3 regions of the Candidatus Kuenenia stuttgartensis genome follow, and region 3 is predicted to be linked to each of the others. Evidence: riboswitches for the same ligand, from Rfam matches in the RefSeq annotation. Region 3 holds a riboswitch; each other region holds the start of a gene.

Region 1 (3,281 bases), 1.0 Mb from region 3:
AATGTTTAACCCGGTATTTTTCCGGGATTCCACCGCTTAAAATGGCTTCTTCTATTGCGCCGGATTCCACTGGGAGTATTTCATCTATTTCTTTCAGCCGGACTGCATACCACACATTTGGCCAGATCAATCCCCCTGTTTTTTTTAATTCCTTTAATCCTTCTTCGGATAATTCATTCTCTTGTACCTTATTCCACCCTTTTGTTGAATATTCAGCAAAATAGCCTTCGGTATATCCCGTGGAAGTAAAATGTTCCTTTGTGCCATAAACAAATTCAACCTCATCTGGCTTGGCCTTTATTCCTCTTTCTTTAAGCCAAAGGATAACGTCCTCCTCTATATAATTATAAAATCTTTGTTTAGCGTCTTTTAGGTGTTTTTCAGGATTAAGTATCATCATTTCTCCTTTCTTGATAATCGAATTTAAAGTAGGGACGAAGCATTTGTCAGTTTGGGTATGCATACATTTGCGACAATTTATGGCAAATGCTTCGCCCCTATAATTTAATATGGTAAGCGTTCTCTCTTTATAACAAAAAAAGGGGGCACTATTCAAAAAGAATATTGCATCCTTTTCTTTTTTCGTCTGAAAAATCCGGAAAATCATTACGGTGCTATGTAGGTATCAGTACCATTCCCCGTACCGGAATAAATATCATCATACGTTGAACCATTGTAATATCCGCAGGTGGTAGTGCCTTTCCATTCCACATGTCCATCTAAATATAACACATTCTGTCCCGTCTCATTATGATTGTCTGAACGTCAGGTAGTGCTTGTTCCCTGAGCATCTGCGGCTATGATTACACCCGGGTCATCTTCCAGTGTGTGGGTGTAGTCATAGCCGTAACTGCAACCGGCAGTGGTAAATGAAGTATTTGGGGACAAAAGGTCCGATACCGCCGTCAGATTCAGATTATTCGCTTCGCTAACGTCGCTATCGCCTGGGCAACGAAAGATTTTTCGCTCAATTATATATTTATTGTATAATGTGCCGAGCGATTCCATGCCCGTGCTTCCTCCGGCAGGAAACGCCCCATCATGATCATTAGCATACATTCGAAGCGCCAGGCCAATATGCTTCAGGTTTGATGCACACTGCGTTCTACGTGCGGATTCCCGCGCCTTTCCCAAAACCGGCAAGAGGATAGATACCAGAATGCCAATAATTGCAATTACTACCAGCAATTCGATTAATGTAAAACCAGAAATCCCCCGGGTTTTTAATTTGAACATGGCAAGTATCTCATGAAAATGAAGGTGGATTGTAATTGACACCCTTGAACAAGTAATAAAAAAGGGCAATATCCATTATGAATATCACCCTTTTTAGTAAGAGAAAGAAAAAAAATTATTATTGTAATATTGCGGTATCCGTACCGCCCCCTGTTCCTGCGTAAATATTATCATACGTTGACGCTGTACCCTCATAATATCCGCATGTGGCAGTGCCTTTCCATTCCACGTGTCCATCCAGGTAAAGCACATTTTGACCGGTTTGGTTATGATTATCTGAATTAGTGCCAGCGGTACTTGATCCTCGCGCATCTGCTGCCAACACTACGCCTGGGTCATCTGCTGCCGTATGATTACCATCGTAACCATAACTACATTTATCTATAGTAAAGTTAGTGTTCTCAACTAGCGGTCCTTCAGACATCTCGGCTAACTTTAAATTATTTTCCTCTGTCACACCGCTATCACTTGGGCAACGAAATATTTTCCTGTCAGTAATATATGTATTAAACAATTGTCCCAAGGAAGTCATACCTGTACCCTTATTGGGAAAAGCTTCACCATTATCATTGGCAAACATATTCAGCGCCAGTCCAATCTGTTTCAAATTTGATGCGCATTGCGTCTTTCGTGCCGATTCACGTGCCTTACCAAGCACCGGCAGCAGTATACCGGCAAGGATGCCGATAATGGCAATTACCACCAGCAGCTCAATCAGGGTAAAACCCGCATTCCCCCACTTTCTAAGTTTTAACATTTTTACTCTCCCATTAAAAAAAATTGTTTAAGACAACACCATCACAAAATACATCGAATTGGCGCCTAAACGTAAAAAATATACTCATCCCTTATCTTTGTGTTAAAAAAATGCCACCGTTCGTATATCTCAATCTGTTTTTTTACCTTCTTTATTCAAAAAAAAAGACCCAAAACCATAGTAATGCAAAAGGCTTGGGTCTTTATTATAATGCACGTTTACCAGAAGCACTTTGTTAAGATTTCCCGATAATTTTCTATAAGTCTTAAGCATTTTCAGTATTATGCGCTACAATCTACTTGTGATCTCTGCAATATGGTGAAAGCGTAATGAATGGCCCGAAAATTCTTATCCTTCTCGCAAAGTGCGAACATCTCAATTCGGCAACCTGGCAATCTTTACGTATAAAGAACTCACGCTTAAGACCCATGGCTTTGCGTCCCAAACTTGCGGTTGGTTTGCCTTTTTCAATCGATGAAATATTCGGCGGTACTGTACCACAAAGAAAATAAATGTCAATTATTATTTCCATTAAGATAGAGCAAAAACATTTTTTCCCGGTATTATACTATTACGGGTATCTATTCAGCGTATTTTCACCCACTGTCGCTACGAGCTAGCAAAATCAGGCAATTCGCCACGGAATAGCATCTGTAATGCCCGGCTCAAATTTACACCTTGTTTTCGACAGGTCGAGAGATAACTCCGAATGCGGCAGAAAATTTTCGCTCCCTCCAAAGAACGAAAACAGCCAGATATCTTCTGCTGAACCTTCGTCATCCTGATATCGTTTTCTGCCAAATTGTTCGTAAAGGGAACATTTTTATTGTCCATAAACCTCAACACATCACCCTCATACGTCCTCAATCGTTCCAGAAGATTCCGTGCCTTTGTCCTTTTTACCCTCCCCCTTTTTCCCTTACGGTTCGTTTCATCAGGAGGAGGGCTTTCGGCTTCTGCGTTTTGGAGTATCTTCCTATACCTTTGCCGGTATTTTTCTGACTCATCAGTTCCCAGCTGCTACGTCTTAGAATAAATGCTCCAAAAATGCCCAATTAGTCTCAGAATATTTGAGTCTAATACCCAGCAAATGATTTGAAAAATCTTACCCAGCTACCCCGCCTTTTTTTTATCCTGCGTAAGTATTTCACTTGATTTTTTGTTCACGTTAAGAAAAATACATCGTTTACCCCGTTAGAAAGAAGTTCCGTCCGTAAGGCGGAGTAAAGCCTCATTAAATAGTTTGGAAGAGGTTAAAACCACTTCCAAACTTCCTAACGGCGGTTTA
Region 2 (3,281 bases), 530 kb from region 3:
CTGCGACAATGCCGGGCAACTGCCCAACGCAAGCCCGTTCAGCAGCTTCGCCCAGTCAGTCTTAAGCTGCTCATGGAGCAGAACCTGCGCAGCCGCAATATCCTCTATACGCACAAAACAGTTGCCGTCCTTAACATAATCAATACCTTGCTTCTGAAGTTGCCGCTCCAGCCAATGACGACCATTGAGACAAATGAAAATATTAAACGGCGCCCAACTCTGGATACGAACATGACCAAAACCAAACACTGGATCATTAAAATAATGATACACAAAGACACACTTGCGGGGCGCCATTACCAACTCGAGCTTCTTGCTGGCCTTGTTGCCCTTGACCATCGGCGCAATACAAGGCTCTACCACACTCAACAGGCAGATGGAACCTTCCGTAATCCTCTTATCCGCCGCGATCTGGCGAGCCAACTTCTCCTTATCAACACCGCTGCTCATCAAATACCGCACCTCGATACCCAAATCTTTCGCCCGCGATTCACAACTGTCTCGCACCTGTGCCGTAAGCCCATTGACCCAACCGGAAAAATCCTTAAGCAGAATTCTCGCTTGGTTCATGAATGTTCCCATCCCACGCTCACTGGCCAACCACCGCAATGTCCCGCGAAAACGAATCCTGTCCAGACCGCTTATTGCACCCACGATCCTGTCTCGATATAATTCCATCAACTTATTCATAAGTAGTGTCCTCCAAATTGTCTGATTACTATTTACGAGGATACTACTATACTTTATAATAAACTAAAAATCACCTTTTTGGTTGCGGCCAAAGGCCGCGCTAGGCCCTTTGTGGTTAAACTTTATGTGCTTTGTGGTTATGATTTTCGCGAAGGGGATATTTCGTTAGAGGCAAACTGAATTAAACTCGTCTTAAATTCAGCCATGGGGAAATTTTTACCGGGGCATGCAGTTCCTTTTTGATGAACCTGGCTATGTAATATGATGTTCGATAAAGGGATGTCATATTTCGAGGAAAGATAACGGGTCAACCTAACCAGCGAATCAAATTGATCCTCAGAAGGTTTCCCGCCGTTTTCAAAATCACCCACGAGGCAAATGCCTATCGCCACCTGGTTGCAATCCATATTTGCCGTGTGAGCGCCATGAATTTGGTTCTTCCAGCGATTTCCTACCTCTATTTCTCCATCGCCAGAAAGAGTTCCATTGCCAATCACAAAGTGATATGCCAATCCATACTTCCACCCTTTCTTTTCTCTATGATAGGTATCAAACCGGGTTGCATTTCCTTTCTCTGAAGCGCTATGGTGTATAACAATATATTGCCACGGTCTTTCCTTTGTATCTATTGTATCTATCTCGCAAATCTGAGATATTTTTTGTGCAAATGCCGCTCTCAGCATATCGCTTTCCGATATCACCGTTCTTACCTCTGCGGAACTGCTGCTAATAAGAGGCAAGGCGCCAATAATACCTCCTGCCGCAACAATCATTGTTAACGACACATATTGAATAATCTTTTCGTATGTACGATTTCTCATTGTATTCATTTTAAATCACACTATAGTAATAAATAAAAAAGCCCTGCTACGGAATAAAATAAACGTTATACAGTTTTTTATTCGGTAGCAGGGCTTTCTTCACTGTTTAGCGGTATCGCGAAATTTTTCTCTTCATCCTTCTGCGGATTTTTTGTTTTACGCTTTGTGCGCCGCTGAATAAGTTAAAGACTCTTTGCTTTGCGTCCCAGCCTCACGACTGGTTTGCCTTTATCAATAGTTACTATAAAAAAGAGCTATTGTTTTAGTAAGTACATTATAAAATCATTCATTTTTTTGTCAATAATTAATTCGGCGTCAAATAAATAGCTCCGGGGGAAAAGCGCAAGGCGCAACCCTCAATCTGCAATTTTGCCGATTGCCAATTTCAGAAGTCAGAGTTTTTCGCGGACATCTGACCTCCGACCTCTGGCCTCTATTGAAAGCCGATTGTAGATTGCCGACCGCTCGAGTCCTTTATTTGATTTTATCATTTTGCAGTACACGGCGAAGCAATTCTTCACCCTCTTCCTTTTTTTGGGAAAGAAATGTTGCTGACAGAAGATGTTTTTCCTGCAACCATGAGGTAAAGTATCCGTTTTCGTTTTGAAAGGTATGGATGGCATTTGAGTGCGTCTCTTTTTCTCCCCATGACCTCCACAACTGAACCACCGCTTCAAATGCGATTGATGTCGCATCACGGTCTGGATATTTTATCAACAGTAGCAGTAAAGGGGCGGTCTCTTCCCTCGTTTTGTATTCTGCGATAAGGGCGTCCGTCTGTTTGCTTAAATGAAATACATTTTCTTCAATAAAATTATCGGATATATAGATATTATCCAGAATGATCTTTTCGTGAAAAAATTTCAGGCTTTCTTTCACAAGAGAATCCTCCGGCAAATAACGTACTATATCGGGGAGGATTTCTTTTTTGTAGGGCATTAAATCGATAATGGATTTACCAAAAGAAGTAATTTCTCCGCCAGAAATACTGCCCTCCCATGGCGCTACCTTTATGCAATACACATCATTCCATACACACAAGTAATTTTCAAACAAAGACGCCCTGTTGCCTAATGGTATCCCAATACCCGCACGGTCTTTTGTGAAGACGCCGAATGCGTCTTCCGCAGTTTCAAACTCCCAAACATCTATGGAAATCCTCTTCCCTGTATCATCTCCATACTCCGCATTCGTCACCCGGATAAACGAATACGCTAAATACAGCTCCGCGCCTCCATTTATATATTCATATAATTTTTCGCCTCCTTCGTAAATCCTCGGCTCTGCAATCCTTTTCCACTTTCCAAGTGTTTTGGGGAGAAAGTTGCCGGACGATACTATTTTTACAGACCTTTCTTTTTTTACCGTAGTTTGCGGCTGGATGCCTTCCACGACAATAGCGGAAGTCCCTAAAACGGGGCAGACCTTTTCACAGAAACCGCACCCTACGCAAACATCTTCTCTTACAAAAGGCCTGCGAATTTCCCGGCCTTGTTCGTCCACATAGGTATTAAAATGGATCGCCTTTGTCGGAACGGGGCACACCTCTTCACATACACCGCAATTAAAATCCTGCCATTCCTTCTTCAGTTCGGGAAGGCGTGAATAGCCCACCCATGGAATACATCTGTTATGGTCTATTCTGGCCTTTCCTAACGCGACCCACCGTTTTTCTTCAAGCGGCAAAGGTTTTATAGCCCCTGACGGACATACCCGTGTGCACAGCACACATCCATAATCACAATATCCTATCCGGGGTATTAATTGCGG
Region 3 (3,281 bases):
GTTGGGACAGTGTGTATAGGGCAGTGCAGTTTGTAGTTGCCTACGGCCTTGCCCACAGGGACTTGGAGAATATAACGGAAATAGGAATAGACGAGATACAAGTCTGGAGTGGCCACAAGTATTTAACCCTTGTATATCAGCTTGATTCGCATGCCAAAAGGCTTTTATGGAGTGGCCCTGAGCGGAAGGCAAAGACCCTGCGGAAGTTTTTCATGGAGTTAGGTATAGAACGTTGTCTGAGAATCAAATTCGTTTGCAGCGATATGTGGTCGCCGTACCTGAAGGTGATAGCGAAGAAGGCTTCCCAGGCGCTTAATATTCTTGACCGTTTCCACATCATGAAGAAATTCAATGAAGCCATAGACCAGATACGGAGGGAAGAGGTCAAAAAGCTCAAGGATGAAGGCACAGACAATGTTTTGGAAAAGAGCCGTTGGTTACTGTTGAAAAGGCCTGAGAACTTGACAGAAAAGCAAACGGTACGGTTAAGCCAGATAGTTAAGATCAACCTGAGTTCAATAAAGGCATATTTAATGCGTGAAGATTTTCAGCGTTTTTGGGAGTATAAGTATCCGGCGTATGCAGACAGGTTTCTCGAGAACTGGATTACGAGAACCCTAAAAACCAACCTGGAACCTATGAAAAAAGTGGCAAAGATGTTGCGCAATCACAAGCAGCTCATTCTCAACTGGTTCAAGGCTGATGGCAGACTTTCTTCCGGTACGGTTGAGGGGTTTAACCTTAAGGCGAAACTGACTATGAGAAAGGCTTATGGTTATAAATCTCTGGAATGCCTGCAAACAGCCTTGTATCATACTCTTGGTAATTTGCCGGAACCAATACTTACCCACAGATTCTGCGGATGAGGCAAAAATATAATGTAACAAAAAACAAAAACAATTTGAAAAAAGGCAAACCAATTGTGAGGCTGGGACGCAAAGCCATGGGTCTTCAGGAAAGAAGAATGCCAGGTCGCCAAATTCAGTCGGTAAAAGAGTTTATTTAATGTTCACAACATATCTTGCATAGCTTTTGTATGCTTTATCGCGGGTATTGCGGCGGTAACAATGAATCCGGCAATACCCGATCTATGAACTTTAAATAATAAGGTATTTACCTTCTCATTGTGTAACTAAGACCCGGACGTAAGATGCCAATATCTGCCCCGGGTCTTTTTCTTTTGATGAAAGGAGGTTTTTCCGCAAAATGATTTTAATATGCTGCTGAATACTATCAAATCATACCGGTACGGCAGCAAGTATGCTGCATACTTTTCGGTAAATTTTTTTACTACTCTATTATCATGTCTACCACAATGAACAAGAAAATATTAGCACGAAAATTGTTTGCGGAAGGGAAAAAATATGACCGCCTTTTCCCCAATTCGGAACAAGCAATAGATGCTTACAAACAAAGCCTTAAGAGTGATAGTGCCTTCACTGACGCCTATGTAAAACTGGGATTTATCTACCTTGCCAGAAACGATTACGGCGAGGCGCTCCATTATCTGCAAAAAGCAGCCTCATTAGAACCTGATAACGCAGAAACACTTAACAATCTTGGCTATGTTTATGAAAAAATGTTTCGGTTTGCCAGCGCAAAACAAATGTACAAAAAAGCCTTAACAATAAATCCTGAAAATATTGAGGCGCTGGTTAATATTGCTAAAATTCTGGAATTGGAAGGTAACTACAACGGAGCAATAGAACAATATAAAAAGACTATCGCACGCTACCCTGATGCCATTTTTCCGCATTTCTGCCTGGCAGTTCTCTATGATACACATGACATGTTTGACGATGCGATAAGAGAATATGAGCTTGTTTTGGGAAAAGACCCTCATTATGTAAAGGCAATGTTTAATCTGGGAAGTCTTTACGCCCAATTAGGGAATAGCAATGAGGCTATCATGCTTCTGAAACGGGCTTCTGAATTGAATCCGCAGGAAGTAATAATCCTCAACAAACTGGGGGAAATGTATTTATTCATTTCAAATTATTCTGCCGCAGAACAAGCCTTAAAACAATCCATTGCATCAAACCCGTTTCAGGAGGATGTACAGGTGAGTATTATACACGCTCAATATTTACAGTATTGTTCAAATCCCGAAACAGCAAAAAAAGAGGAAATTATCCTCAGAATCCATTTTGTCCTTTCATTGTATTCCTATAATAAAATGTGCCGGGAAATTTTAAACGCTTTGAATTAGCAATACCATTTTGGCGAGTTCAGAGGGGATTTTTATAAATGAATTGGATTGATATAATACTATCTGTAGTCCTTTGTATTTCAGTGATTTTTGGCTTTGTTGACGGACCAATATGCCAAATTCTTAGAATCTGTAGTTTGTTTCTCTCTTTTTGTGTGGCGCTTTTTTACCATGCAGTCATAAGCAACATCTTCTGCAATGTGTTTTCGGTTTCATTGCACAATGTATTGAGTTATTTCATCCTGTTCGGCCTTGCAGCGCTTATAACCACAATTATTTCAGATTTTCCCAAAAACATGGTCGACAATTTGAAAATGGGCGGTTGGTATAATGTATTGTGCGCGGTATTAGGATTTGTTAAAGGGACTATCCTCTGTGGTGCGATCATCTTCGGCATCCTCAATTTATGCTCCATGCCGGCATGCGAAATGGTTTGCACCTCGAAAATAGCAACGGTAATGGGAAATGGAATGCAAAATGTAGCAGCAATTACCTCAAACAATTTTTTTGACCCGTTAAAGAAAAACAGAGGATCAGACAATGCAAAAATGGCAAAGGGTACGGAATTTTAAATTAGGCTGGGTTTGGTAGCAACTTTATTCGGTTATTGCTCTTAATGTCAGAACTCTTAAAGTGTTTTTTTTGTCAGAAAGTACCCAAGTTGATTAATTACCGTGGGAGAGGTGTGAATTCAAGACGCTTTATGTCTGGTGGCACAGGCTTCATATTATTCGATGGCCTTTACTTTGATGTGACGCAGGGCGTAGGAACTAGAAGAACGAATTTTGGGAACAAGCCGGAATTACATTTATTTTGCTTATTATAAATCATTTTGTATAATGCTGTTACGGCTGTCCCCTAAAAAATATAATAAAAACATCCTGGCTTTTGATAACAGAAAATAAAAATTTTATGTCACATACAATCTGCATACTAACCGGCCCCACTGCCAGTGGAAAATCGCAAATAGCCCTGAAAATAGCTGAAAAAACCGGGGCAGAGATTGTTTCCGCCGACTCTATGCTAATTTATCGTGGCATGGATATTGGGACGGAAAAGCCATGCGCTGAGA

What was found. Region 3 has a riboswitch for cyclic di-GMP ahead of KSMBR1_RS12635 (tetratricopeptide repeat protein). Riboswitches for the same ligand answer to the same signal wherever they lie in the genome.
Region 1: linked by a shared signal. The riboswitch ahead of KSMBR1_RS07790 (type II secretion system protein) and the one ahead of KSMBR1_RS12635 (tetratricopeptide repeat protein) in region 3 are both predicted to bind cyclic di-GMP.
Region 2: linked by a shared signal. The riboswitch ahead of KSMBR1_RS15060 (peptidoglycan recognition protein family protein) and the one ahead of KSMBR1_RS12635 (tetratricopeptide repeat protein) in region 3 are both predicted to bind cyclic di-GMP.

The regions. Positions count from the first base shown of each region.
Region 1 covers NZ_LT934425.1:1,686,861-1,690,141, reverse strand. The annotation lists gene KSMBR1_RS07800 (hypothetical protein) at 1-400, opposite strand, end outside; gene KSMBR1_RS20895 (hypothetical protein) at 607-732, opposite strand; gene KSMBR1_RS07795 (type II secretion system protein) at 766-1,236, opposite strand; gene KSMBR1_RS07790 (type II secretion system protein) at 1,355-1,993, opposite strand; cyclic di-GMP riboswitch class I at 2,373-2,466, opposite strand; partial or broken gene KSMBR1_RS07785 (IS66 family transposase) at 2,603-3,010, opposite strand; gene KSMBR1_RS07780 (hypothetical protein) at 3,268-3,281, opposite strand, start outside.
Region 2 covers NZ_LT934425.1:3,229,955-3,233,235, reverse strand. The annotation lists gene KSMBR1_RS15065 (hypothetical protein) at 1-690, opposite strand, end outside; gene KSMBR1_RS15060 (peptidoglycan recognition protein family protein) at 828-1,511, opposite strand; cyclic di-GMP riboswitch class I at 1,592-1,748, opposite strand; gene KSMBR1_RS15055 (4Fe-4S binding protein) at 1,986-3,281, opposite strand, start outside.
Region 3 covers NZ_LT934425.1:2,700,874-2,704,154, reverse strand. The annotation lists gene KSMBR1_RS12640 (ISL3 family transposase) at 1-866, shown strand, start outside; cyclic di-GMP riboswitch class I at 901-980, shown strand; gene KSMBR1_RS12635 (tetratricopeptide repeat protein) at 1,316-2,209, shown strand; gene KSMBR1_RS12630 (CvpA family protein) at 2,248-2,781, shown strand; gene miaA (tRNA (adenosine(37)-N6)-dimethylallyltransferase MiaA) at 3,122-3,281, shown strand, end outside.